DNA from 3 places in the Staphylococcus debuckii genome. Region 3 is predicted to be linked to each of the others. Evidence: riboswitches for the same ligand, from Rfam matches in the RefSeq annotation. Region 3 holds a riboswitch; each other region holds the start of a gene.
The links. A riboswitch is a leader RNA that binds a small molecule or an ion and turns the genes downstream of it on or off. The one in region 3 is predicted to bind S-adenosylmethionine.
Positions count from the first base shown of each region.

Region 1: linked by a shared signal. The riboswitch ahead of CNQ82_RS02550 (methionine ABC transporter ATP-binding protein) and the one ahead of CNQ82_RS11110 (Na+/H+ antiporter NhaC family protein) in region 3 are both predicted to bind S-adenosylmethionine.
Region 2: linked by a shared signal. The riboswitch ahead of CNQ82_RS06855 (O-acetylhomoserine aminocarboxypropyltransferase/cysteine synthase family protein) and the one ahead of CNQ82_RS11110 (Na+/H+ antiporter NhaC family protein) in region 3 are both predicted to bind S-adenosylmethionine.

Region 1 is NZ_CP033460.1:572,040-576,630, forward strand. Features, by position in the region: gene CNQ82_RS02545 (YSIRK-type signal peptide-containing protein) at 1-1,776, shown strand, start outside; SAM riboswitch class I at 2,022-2,135, shown strand; gene CNQ82_RS02550 (methionine ABC transporter ATP-binding protein) at 2,252-3,268, shown strand; gene CNQ82_RS02555 (methionine ABC transporter permease) at 3,270-3,929, shown strand; gene gmpC (dipeptide ABC transporter glycylmethionine-binding lipoprotein) at 3,954-4,591, shown strand, end outside.
Region 2 is NZ_CP033460.1:1,465,262-1,469,852, reverse strand. Features, by position in the region: gene CNQ82_RS06860 (homoserine O-acetyltransferase/O-succinyltransferase family protein) at 1-581, opposite strand, end outside; gene CNQ82_RS06855 (O-acetylhomoserine aminocarboxypropyltransferase/cysteine synthase family protein) at 583-1,863, opposite strand; SAM riboswitch class I at 1,925-2,022, opposite strand; gene mprF (bifunctional lysylphosphatidylglycerol flippase/synthetase MprF) at 2,197-4,591, opposite strand, start outside.
Region 3 is NZ_CP033460.1:2,284,331-2,288,921, forward strand. Features, by position in the region: gene CNQ82_RS11105 (SRPBCC family protein) at 1-495, opposite strand, end outside; gene CNQ82_RS11110 (Na+/H+ antiporter NhaC family protein) at 653-1,966, opposite strand; SAM riboswitch class I at 2,042-2,141, opposite strand; gene CNQ82_RS11115 (flavin reductase family protein) at 2,230-2,841, opposite strand; gene CNQ82_RS11120 (SDR family oxidoreductase) at 3,021-3,902, opposite strand; gene CNQ82_RS11125 (amidohydrolase) at 3,972-4,591, opposite strand, start outside.

The DNA of each region.
Region 1 (4,591 bases), 980 kb from region 3:
AATACTGAAAGCTTGCCAAACGGAGACGTGAAAGTCACATTCAGTGATGGACATGAAGTCGTAGTACCTAAAGGTGCTAAAGGAGATAAAGGTGAAGATGGACAATCTATCACAATTACTTCTTCTGCAGTACAACCAGATGGTAATACGAAAGTAGTCTTCAGCGATGGACACGAAATTGTTGTACCTAAAGGTCAAGACGGCAAATCAATTTCTATCGTTTCAACAACTAAAGACCCAGACGGTAACACAGTTGTAGAATTCAGCGATGGTACTTCAGTTACAATTGCTAAAGGCGATAAAGGTGAACAAGGCTTAAACGGTAAGGGTGGTCGTGATGGTCAAGACGGCAAATCAATTACAGTAACTGGCCAAACTATTGATCCGGATGGTAATACGAAAGTAACATTCAGTGATGGCAACTCAATCACTGTACCAAAAGGCCAAGACGGCACATCTGTCACTGTGAAAGATTCACACCAAGATGCAGACGGCAACACAGTTGTAGAATTCTCTGACGGTAACACAATCACTGTGTTAAAAGGTAAAGACGGAAAAGACGGCTTGAACGGTCAGGACGGCAAAGATGGCAAATCTATCACAATTACTGGTCAATCTGTAGATCCGAACGGCAATACTGTTGTGACATTCAGTGATGGCAACTCAATTACTGTATCTAAAGGTCAAGATGGCAGATCTGTTTCTGTTAAAGACTCACACCAAGATGCAGACGGCAACACAGTTGTAGAATTTACTGATGGAAATACAATCACTGTCTTGAAAGGTAAAGATGGAAAAGACGGCAAAGATGGCAAGTCTATCACAATCACTGGCCAATCTGTAGACCCGAACGGCAATACAATTGTGACATTCAGCGATGGCAGAGAAATCACTATTCCAAAAGGCAAAGACGGCGTATCTGTTACTGTTAAAGATTCACATCAAGATAAAGATGGTAATACTGTCGTAGAATTTAGCGATGGCAATACAATTACAGTCATGAAAGGTAAAGACGGACGTGACGGTATTAATGGTAGAGACGGTAGAGATGGTAGAGACGGACGCGATGGACGTGATGGCAGAGATGCTCAACCAACAGCACCTGTTTATATCGTGAATAATTACATTGATCAATATAATACAAACATTATTGTATTTAGCGATGGTCAACGTATCGAAATTCCATGCGATGAAAATGGTAATGCAGTTGTGATTATTGGATATAACCACGATGTGAAAGGTAACGTAGTATTGCAATGTGCAAATAAAACTAAAATTATCGTACCTTGTCATAAACCTGAAACACCAAAAGTTACGATTCCAATGATTCCATTAGTGCCAGCAACACCTGTTGTACCGAATCAACCAGTGACACCGACACCAAGTGGACCAAATCATCCAGGTAAATCACCGAACGATGGTGGACAAACTAACACGCCGCTTGTACCAAATCAAAATACAACACCAAGTAATTCTCGACCAACTCCACCAGTAACAGGCACTCACACACCTGTTGTAAACCATGACGGTGGTCATAAAGTTGGAAACCCAGAACCAAATCATCAACCAGAAGTAAAAACAACTACGAAAGTTTCAACACCAAATAAAGTAGCTACTCAACCAAGCAAAGCGAAACCAGAACAAAATCAACCAAAAGCAAAAGTATTACCAAATACAGGCGCTAACGATACAGCACCAATGCTTTATGGTACTATCTTTGCTGGCTTAGGAACTGCAATGATGTTCGGCATGAAACGTCGTAAAAATCAAAAATAAATAAAGTTTTCTTCAAATTAAGAGCCAGGCCACCGTGCCTGGTTCTTTTTTAATTTTGAAAAGAGAAAAAGAAAACGAGTAAATGAACTGATTTTGAATAGCTTTACTATTGAGTTGAAAAGTTGCAAACGCTTACTAGCTCTAGTGTTTAGAATTAAGTTGAAATTAACAATTTTCTAAAAATTAATGTTGACTTTTTCACTCAGTAATGTAATATATGAAATATAAATGAACTGAATACATAACTCTTATCCAGAGAGGTGGAGGGACAGGCCCTATGAAACCTCGGCAGCAGGATCGAAATCGTAACTATTCGATTACTGTGCCAATTCCTACAGCAAATGCTGTAAAGATGAGACGAGCCAAATTATTCCGAGGACTTGTTTCATTGTCCCCGGAATTTTTATTTTTCAAAATAAAAGTCAAAATAGAGGCAAAATTCATTCATTTCAAACTATCAGAGGGGGACTAACCTATGATTGAGTTCAAGGATGTGAGTAAAACATTCCATAAGCGCTCAACAGAAATTCAAGCTTTAAAGGATGTCAGCTTTACTGTTGAACGACAAGAAATCTATGGTGTTATTGGCTACAGCGGTGCAGGTAAGAGTACTTTAATCCGTTTGGTAAATAAGCTTGAGAATGTAACATCTGGTGAAGTCGTTGTCGATGGACATCAAATAAATCAATACAGCAAGAAAGAATTGCGTAAAGTTAAGAAGAATATTGGTATGATATTCCAGCATTTCAACTTGCTGAATTCTAAAACGGTATTTAATAATGTGGCAATGCCGCTGATTTTGGAAGGCAAGAGTAAAAAATACATAAAAGAGAAAGTAGATGAAATGTTAGAGTTCGTCGGACTTGGAGATAAAGGCTCACAATATCCGAATGAACTTTCTGGTGGTCAAAAACAAAGAGTAGCCATCGCCAGAGCACTTGTCACAGATCCTCAAATTTTATTGTGTGATGAAGCTACAAGTGCACTCGATCCAGCTACTACGGACTCTATCTTGCGACTCTTAAAGCGAGTGAATGAAACATTTGAAGTAACGATTTTATTGATTACTCACGAGATGAGTGTCATTCAAAAGATTTGCGATAAAGTTGCCGTTATGGAACAAGGGCGCGTCATTGAAAAAGGCACTGTCTTAGATGTCTTCAGTCACCCGAAAACCGAAACGGCGAAGAACTTCGTTTCTACAGTTATCAGCACAGACATCAGTGAGAAGATGATTCATCAATTACCGACAGATGCCAATTATCAAGATGTGAAAGTTTATATGGAAGGTGCTCAATTAGGCTTATCTGTGATCCAAACATTGATTAAAGACTTTAATTTAGGAGTGAACGTCATTTATGCTTCGATGTCGGATATTCAAGATACTTCAGTCGGTTATTTGACATTACGTATTAAAGGCACTGACGAAGAGAAACAACGCGCATATGATTACTTGAAACAACATCACATCGAATATGAGGAGGTTGGATAATATGCTTGGTTCATCTTTAGACTCGTCGCAATTATGGGAAGCACTCTATCAAACGTTATTGATGGTTTCAATTTCACTAGTGATTGGTGCATTAATTGGGATTCCTTTAGGCATCTTACTAGTAGTGACGAAGAAAAATGGTATTTGGGAAAATGTAGCAATCTATCATATCTTAAATCCGATTATTAACATTTTTCGTTCGATTCCATTCATTATTTTGTTAATTGCGATTGTACCGTTTACTAAATTAATCGTAGGGACATCCATCGGTACAGCAGCGGCGATTGTACCTTTAACGGTATACGTAGCACCTTACATTGCGCGTCTCGTTGAAAATTCATTATTGGAAGTAGACGCAGGGGTTATCGAAGCAGCGAATGCAATGGGCGCCTCACCGTTCCAAATTATTCGCTACTTCTTAATGCCAGAAGCTTTAGGATCATTAATCTTAGCGATTACTACTGCAATCATCGGTTTGATTGGTTCAACAGCTATGGCCGGTGCAGTAGGTGGCGGCGGTATTGGTGACTTGGCCTTAGCTTATGGTTACCAACGTTTTGATACTATCGTCATTGTTATTACAGTAGTTATTTTAGTCATTATGGTTCAGCTGATTCAATCTCTCGGGAATGTTTTGGCTAAGAAGATTCGCAGAAATTAATCACACAAAGGGGTTTTTTAGGATATGAAAAAGTTATTAGTATTATTAATGGCATTAGTCGTAGTACTTGCGGCTTGCGGCGGCAATAAGAAAGATGATAAGACCGTCACAGTAGGGGTCGCATCAGATGATACAAAGGTATGGGATAAAGTGAAAGAACTGGCGAAGAAAGATGGAATCAACGTTGAAATCAAGAAATTCTCTGATTACAACGTACCGAACAAGGCGCTAAACGATGGGGATATCGACATGAACGCATTCCAACATTTCGCATTCTTGCATGAATATGAGAAAGCAAACAAAGGGACTCATATCACACCAATCCGTACAACAGTCTTCGCTCCATTAGGTATTTATTCTAAGAAGATTAAAGACGTTAAAGATTTGAAAAAAGGGGCAAAAGTCGTTATTCCTAACGATGTATCAAACCAAGCACGTGCATTGAAACTTTTAGAAAATGCAGGTTATATCAAACTTTCTAAAGACTTCGGCTTAAAAGGAAGCAAGAAAGATATTGTAGAAAACAAGAAAGATTTAGATATCAAAGCAGTGGATGCGCAACAAACAGCACGTTCTTTAGACGATGTAGATATTGCAGTTATTAATAATGGTGTAGCTTCTAAATCAGGTTTAGATCCTAAGAAAGATCCAATTTTCTTAGA
Region 2 (4,591 bases), 820 kb from region 3:
ATCACCTCATAAGGATCCATAAAGGAACCGCGAGATTGAGGAATGATATATTCAGGAATCTCGCATAAAACAGGGTGTGCTTGCATAATATGATAGCGGTAAATTCCTGTTAATTTTTCAGGAAACATTCTTTTGTGAATACCGTAACGATAATTCAAAGCAAATTGTGCACCCCAGCAAATAAACAGACGTTGTTTCACATGAGTTTCTGACCACTCATAGATAGTCTTTAATTCCTCGATATAATCTACTTCAGAAAAATCAAGATGTTCAACAGGTGCTCCTGTCATAATCAAACCATCATAATCCTTATCCTTGATATCATCAAATTCCTGATAATACTGCTCCGCATGCACATTTGAAGAAGTTCGGCTTTGATGAGTCACTGGATAGGTAAAATCAATATTAATCGGATGATCCGTTTGTCCAAGCAATCGCAGCAGTTGTCTTTCTGCATCTTCTTTTACCGGCATTAAATTAACAATCAAGAGATTTAAACCATCGTTGATTCTTTGTTTTGCAAACTCGATGTGCTCCTCTTGTAGTATAGGCAGTATAGGAATTTTATTCGTAAATAACATGTTAAATCGCGTCTAATCCTTTTTCCAAGTCATTAATGATATCATCAATATGTTCAAGACCTACAGAAATACGAATCGTTTCAGGAGTAATACCCGCAGTCAATTGTTCTTCTGGAGTTAATTGAGCATGTGTCGTAGAAGCCGGATGAATCACTAATGATTTAGCATCGCCTACATTCGCAAGCAATGAGAATAATTCTAACGACTCGATAAATTTAATGCCTGCCTCATAACCGCCTTTAACACCGAAAGTGAAAATAGAACATGCACCTTTAGGAAGATATTTTTCTTTCAAATCATAGTACTCACTAGAAGGAAGACCCGCATATTTCACCCATTCTACTTTGTCGTGATTATCTAAGAACTTAGCAACCTTTTCAGCATTCTCAACATGACGTTCCATTCTTAAAGATAATGTTTCTAATCCTTGAAGGAGTAAGAAAGCATTTAAAGGAGACAGACAAGCACCTGTGTCACGTAATAACGTCGTTCTGATTTTGAACGCTAAAGCAGCTTCTCCAAAGGCATCCGCAAATACTAAATCATGATAAGATGCATCAGGTTCAGTCAAACCAGGGAACTTGTCATTTTGTTTCCAATCGAAGTTGCCGCCATCTACTACGACGCCTCCCATAGAAGTCCCATGTCCGCCAATAAATTTAGTCGCCGAATGTACCACGATATTCGCGCCATGTTCTAATGGTCTGAATAAATATGGAGAAGCAAAAGTGTTATCCACGATTAATGGAATTCCCGCTTCATGCGCAATTTCTGCTAATTTCTCTACATCTTCTACATTACCTTCAGGATTGCCGATTGTTTCAATATAAATCGCTTTAGTATTATCTTTAATAGCATTTTTAACTTCATCAAAGTTCTTGCTGTCGACAATAGAAACATCAATACCATACTTAGGCAAAGTATGACTGAATAAAGTATAAGTACCACCATATAAAGTAGAGCTTGCTACAATGTGATCTCCTGCTTCAGCTACTGTTTGTACAGCATACGTAATAGCCGCCATACCAGAACCCACTGCTACCCCTGCAACACCGCCTTCCAATTCCGCAACACGTGTTTCAAAGACAGCCACGGTCGGATTCGTCAAGCGAGAATAAATATTGCCTAATGCGTTTAAACCGAATAAATCTGCCGCATGTTGTGTATCATCGAATGTGAAAGATGTCGTTTGATAAATGGGTACTGCTCTCGAATTCGAAGTAGGATCTACCTCCTGTCCTGCGTGTAATTGCAATGTTTCAAATTTAAAATCGTTTGTCATGTTCTATTTCCCCCTTATTTAACATAAAAAATAAGCCTACCTGAAAAGATAGACTCAAAACTTCTTATCTTTCAGGTCTTCACCTGCTGGAATTAGCACCTAACTTAAATAGGTTGCCTGGTATCGTCGGGCCAGTCCCTCCACCATTCTGGATAAGTTTTATATAATTTAATCAGAGTATAAAACTATTCTTTCTCCTTGTCAACAGACTATTCTCATTTTTCAGAAATTAATTTAGACTTTGCTTGCTGAAAAACACTGTCCCAGTACTCTCTTTAAAAATAAAAACCCGATTGCCTAGCTTTCAGACAATCAGGTTTCCTTTTCCATATGCTATTGTTTAGAACGAATAACACGCAGTACTTTCAACATATTCTGCCATAAGGAACTATGTCTAGAATATACTAAGTATCTTGGTTCCCAGTGAGGTTTAAACTTTTCTTTATATTGTCTCAATCCGCGGAAGCGATATAAATTGTTGAAGTTTTCGAATATGCGTCCTGCGATACGTTCATTCAAGTAAGAGAACTCCGTCTGTCCAACATTAGATAATGTCGCCATTCCCATGTTGAACGCTTTATAATCATGTTCTTGGCCCCATAACAACATATGAAGGTATAAACCATCCATCAATGGTAAATCAACATCAGGGAGCCAACGGATAAGGTCTACAGAGAATGAATCATTATAATGCGTCGGCATTAAAGTACTGAACGCAATAATTCTACCGTCTTTTTCTTTTAAGATACCGACCGGGGCTTTAGAGACATAGTTGTCTGTAAATTGGCCGACTGAAAAATGCATTTCATTTTTTCCATCCAGCCATGCATCACTGACCTGTTTCAATTGTTTCATCAATTCCGGTGAAAATGGTGGTTCTATAATTTCAAATTGGATCTCTTGATCAGCAATTTTATTCAATGTTGCTCTGAAGCCTCTGCGTTTCTTACCTGAAGTCGTAAAGGTCGTTAAATCAATTACCGCTTCTTCCCCTAATTTAAAGAACTGATTACCGAAATCATGATACAACGGCATATAACGATCGCTCGCTTGATAGAAAATCACTTCATAGCCCATCTTCACTGCATAATCATAAATTGTCTCTAATAAATGGTGGAAACGTGCCGGGTTACCGATAGGATCTCCAAGTACAACTAAAGCATTGGATTTGTAGCGGTACATCACAAATGCTTCTTCAGATTCATCCATAAATACTTCTTTATCGCCACTATAGATAAGGTGGCTTAAATAGTTGCCGCCGTATTGCTGGATAATCTCTGTACAACGTTCGAAATCCGGTTTCGGGCGCTCTTTAGAATATGCTTGTTCAAATAACCAGACAATAAATGCCACAAGGATGAAAATGACGAGTGTCGTCAACCATAAATAATAACGTAGGAGCGAATTATCTAATTCCATCTTGTATGCATCTAACGCATTCAACACTAATTTAATAATATAATGATTTAAAATCAGCATACCTGCACTGACAAAAAACATAGCGACAATATGACGCAGTCGAAGTGGTCGTTTCAAAATCGTTGTTTTGTTGAATGAATAAACCAACAATGCGAATAGAACTACTAGCCAAAACATCAGCAATACCGATGTATTCATATACAAGGTAATCGCAAAAATGATAATAATCGCAAATAAAGCAAATAAAATGGCACGTCTGCTTTGTTTAAAAATTCCTCGTACATTCAACATTAAAATCAAACAAGCACTCGTATGAATCGTCACAATAATATAATAAAACATGTGATTAGGATCGTATAATCCATCATAAATAATCGATACATTGTTTAATAAGAACATCAAGCTAGTAAAAGCGACTAAAATTCCTAAAGATAACGAAGGAATCTTAGAAACGACAGCCTTTTGATAAGAAAATAAGAAACTAGTGACTTCTTTTGCCGGTGTATAATATCTGGATTGTTCAATATAACGTCTTGCAGAAGTACCGAATTCAAAGATAGATAATATCATTGAAATGAGCAGCGGTATAAAGTAATAAGCAAAACGATACATTAAGAGACCTAGCAATATTTTTTCTTCTGGCAAGCCTAAGTATTTCAAACCTACTAAAATCACGACATCAAAGGCTCCGAAGCCACCAGGGATGAAACTGATCAAACCTGCTATGGCAGCGATAATAAAGATACCGATTACCGAAGTATATGGCACATCTAAATGAACGACACGCAATGAAAAGTACAATACTGTACTTGCAGCAATCCATTCAACCGCTGAAACCATCGTAAGATAAACACCTGTTAACCGATGATTCTGTTGAACCGGCTTCTTGATGGTAAAAATGATAAATGCCGGTAAGAATAATGCCACGACATACATCATAATATGTACAGCAGGATAGCGATATAACAAATGAGATGCATTGAAGACATGTGTGACTACCAAAATCGATAGGAAGCTCAATCCTGTCAACATCGATAGCAAGACTAACGAAATATAATGCATCAAAGTCTTGGTATCTTTAGTATAATTTCTATAAACTGCCAAACGCATGCCTGCACCGATAAATCCACCAAATCCAATGATGGAATTCAAAGCATTGATAATATAACTAATTCTAAAGACTTTTCCTAAAGGTATAGACAACTTCAATGTGCGTACCATGATATAGTCATAAAAGCTGAGCAGTAAAATAGATGCGGCACCGATTGCAAACACACCCGTTAACTGTACCCTATTCAATTTTTCAAAG
Region 3 (4,591 bases):
TTCTGTTAAAATATCTTGCAGCTTAATAAACATGTTCTCAAAGCCGTGCGCTGTTGAGTCATGATATTCTTTTTTCTGTTGCTTATATTCCAAGGTAGTCCAGCGTCGTTCTTTCGGAACAACAGCAGTATATCGGAAATTCATTTGTGTAATGTCAGCACCTGGTTCACGTTCAAAGATTTCAACTTCGATAGTATCTTCTTTGTCGCTTAATTCAGGCATGCCGATAGTCATCACAATACGGTTCGGTGCTTCTAGTTCTTGGAAGACACCCGTAATCTTATTCATCTTGCCATTGCGTTCATCAACGATTTCGTAACGTCGTCCTTCTTCAGGAATCAAGTCGATGGATTTATTAGTTCTATTTGAAGTCATAAACCAACGTCTCATAATATCAGCATCTGTCCACGCTTGATAAATCAATTCAGGATTAATACGCATTAATCGTTCCAACGAAATGACTACTACGTCATTTTCTATGTTATATCTTGCCACTCTGTCGTCACCTACTTTCACACTTAACCATATTTTAACGTATTTCTAGTACATAAGCCAAAGTAATCGTCCTCTAGCTGCTTCACTTTATGCACCGTTTTGTTAGTTTTGCAACAAGATTACTTTAACATTTTTCTTGTGCGAAAGTAAAAATTAATTATGCCCCTTTTCCAGCTTTCTTTTTATTTAATCTAGGAAGATTAAAAATAATTGCTACTAATCCGCATAAACCGAGCATCACTGGATAAATGGAATAAGGCATTAACATAAAGGGTGAAACACCGGCTACTCCTGCTGCTGCGATGACTTGCGGGCTATAAGGTAATAAACCTTGGAAACAGCTGCCGAAAATGTCTAGGATACTGGCCGACTTTCTAGGGTCGATGTTATATTCATCTGCAATATTTTTAGCTAATGGACCGGCCATTAAAATAGAAATCGTGTTGTTGGCTGTAGAAATATCTGCAGCACTCACTAAGCTTGCAATCCCAATTTCTGCGCCACGTCTGGATTTCACACGGCTACGCACAAAGTTCAGCAGCCAAGTAATACCGCCATAGTGTTGAATCAATCCAATTAAACCGCCGATCATCAAAGCAATAATCGCAATGTCTTCCATGCCAATCATACCTTCGGAGGCCGCTTTCAAGAATTTAATCCAATTAAACGATCCATCTAATAAACCAATAATTCCAGATAGCACCGTTCCTCCGATTAGTACAATAATTACATTGACTCCGATCAGCGCTAGAATTAATACTAATAAGTAAGGAATGACTTTAATCAGGTCATAGTCATAATTCTTCGCGTTGTTGATACTGGCGCTATGCGTTAAAATACCCAGAATAATCATTGAGATTATTGCACCAGGCAAGACAATCCGAAAGTTCACTTTAAATTTGTCACTCATACGTGTATTTTGCGTACGTACAGCAGCGATAGTAGTATCTGAAATCATCGATAAATTGTCACCGAACATTGCGCCGCCAACTACGGTCGCCATAGCAAGTGCAGATGGAATATCCGTTGCTTGGCTGATTCCGAATCCTACGGGTGCAATAGCGGCTACTGTCCCTACCGAAGTCCCCATAGAAATCGATACAAACATACAGATGACGAATAATCCGATAATCAGCAAGTTGCCGGGGATTAAGGATAACCCTAAGTTAACGGTAGATTTTACGCCTCCCATATCTTCAGTTACTTGTGAAAAAGCTCCTGCAAGTACAAATATCAAGACCATCAGAATAATGTTGGAATGGCCTGCTCCTTTAGTAAAAACTTCTACTTTCTCAGCAAATTTCTGTTTGCGATTCATCAGCAATGCCACTATGACTGCAATCGTAATCGCAATATTCAAGGGCATTTTCGTAAAGTCGCCTGTAATAATACCGACGCCTAAAAATAAACCCACGAAGACAATCAAAGGTATCAGTGCAAAAGCATTACCTTTCTTTTTCTCTTCAGTCATCTTCTACTCCACACCTCTCGTTTCATAAATAAAAAACCTTTTTTCTGCGCTAAGAAAAAAGGATAAATATATCAATTCTTATCTCTTAGCAATCGATTGCTACGGGACTTGGCACACGCGTTTCCATGTTGCCGAGGCTTCAAAGTGCCCTTCACTCCACCTCTCTTGATAAGCACTATTTATTTTTAAATTGTGAATCTTTTTAAACTTATCACGCTCAACGGCTTGCGTCAATTATCTGAAGTTTAACTTTGGTTAAGCATTTATTCAGTCGGGCGTTGAATCGTAAATTCTTCACCTAGTTTCACATAATCGTTTCCTGCTAAACGTCCTACAGGCTGCAAGGCTTGCATATTAATCTTGAACGGATCCATATAGACCGCATCGTCAATATGATATTGTACCACGCGTCCGATGATTAAATCATTACCTGTTTCATCGTCGCCTAATTCAATGAGACGATCTAATTTACATTCGAAGCGGATACTTGCCCCTTCAATTGCAGGGACGTCGACTACAGTAGAAGGAATTGTTTTAAAGTCCGTACGTTCTAATTCATTTTCTGTCGGCGCAATAGGTGCGGCTGTTTGGTTGATGCCTTCAATCATGGAAAGTTGAGAAATATGCACTACAAACTCACCCATTGTCTCGATGTTCACAGACGTATCTTTACGTTTGCCGTTAATACGTGCCGTTGAGATCATAATCATCGGCGGTTCACTACTCACTACATTAAAAAAGCTGAAAGGCGCCGCATTAAGATTACCTTCTTTATCTTGAGAGGTCACAAACGCAATAGGACGTGGCAATACACTACCACTCAATAATTTATAATTATCTTTCTGTGTTAACTCATTCGGATCGAATTGTTTCATACTCACACCTCATTTTATTTATAATTGGTAGTTTTATAGTAGGAAAAATCAACGCTAATTGCTAATGACTTGTTCATGACGACTCGCCTTTCTCCATTCAAAAACCCCCGGCTGCTCTTGCCGAGGGGAGTGTAGGAGATGGAGCTACTCTTCTAAGGTTTCTTTTCCAGAGCAGCAGTTTAATTAATTTGTTTACCGCCTGTGACACCATAGACTTGTCCTGTTGTATAGCTGGATTCGTCTGAAGCTAAAAGAACGTAAGTGCTGGCTAATTCAACAGGTTGGCCTGAACGTCCCATCATAGATTGTTGGCCGAATTCTGGAATTTTATCTTGCGGTTGTCCGCCTGAGATTTGTAATGGTGACCAGAATGGACCAGGTGCGACTGAATTGACACGGATGCCTCTTTCGATCAATTCTTTAGCAAGGCTCTTAGTCAAGGAAATAATCGCTGCTTTAGTTGCGGCATAGTCATGCAACAATGGATTCGGGTCATAACCTTGGATAGAAGTTGTCGTTGTGATTGTGCCGCCTGGTTTCAAGTATTCTAAAGCCTTTTGCGTCGTCCAAAAGATTGGATAGACGTTTGTTTCAAAGGTATTCGTAAAGTCTTCTGTTTTGAAGTCTTCGAATTTCTCATGATATTGTTGATAGCCTGCCACCATTGTGACGTTGTCTAATCCGCCTAGACGGTCGTTTGCGAATTCTACAAGTTCATAGTTGAAATCTTCGTTCGTAATATCGCCTGGTAATAAATATACTGTTCCGCCTTTGCCTTCAATGACTTGTTTCACTTCTTGTGCATCGTCTTCTTCTCTAGGATGATAATTGATAACCACTGATGCGCCTTCTCTGGCATAAGCGATTGCTACAGCGCGTCCGATAGCTGAGTCGCCGCCAGTTACTAACATTTTCAATCCTTCTAAACGACCATGTCCTTCATATGACTCCTCACCGCAATCGGGTTTCGGTTCCATGTCTTTTTGCAGACCTGGCCAAGGTTGTTCTTGTTTAGGAAAATCTTTATCTGTAAATTTTTTGCGTGGATCTGGAAGTGCCATTTCTATCACTCCTAATAAGATTTGATAGTTTTGTTATACCCTGCCTTTAAAATTCCATTCATGATTACATTAAAATAACTTTTGAATTAATTTAACAAGATAATCAGGCGCTGTTTCCAAAATTCGTTCATCAGGTTGATACTTCGGATGATGCAAATCATAGTCACTTTCAGAACCAATAAAGGCAAATACTCCAGGCACAGTATCGCTCAGCGCTGAAAAATCTTCTCCGATTGTTTTCGGTTCTGCAAGGATTTGGACACTGTAGCCCGTCTCTTCAGCCGCTTCAACCGCCTTCTCTGTCAACGCTTCATCGTTTATTACAGCATTCGGCAAATGGATATATTCAAGTTCAATCTCTGCATCAAACGCTTTTCCAATTCCTGCACATAAATCCTGCAAGCGTCCCTCTGCCTTTGCTCTCGTTGCAGCATTAAAGGTACGCACCGTGCCCTGCATATAAGCTTGGTCCGGAATCACATTCCACGTATTGCCTGCTGAGACTTCGCCAATCGTTACCACCGCTGAATCAAACGCAGAGACATTACGGCTGACAATCGATTGAATGCTAGTCATCAATTGCCCTAAGATAATCATCGGGTCGTTGCTTTCCTCAGGTTTCGCAGCATGTCCTCCTTTGCCTTGAATATGTATCGCAAAGCGGTCTACCGCTGAAGTCATCGCACCCG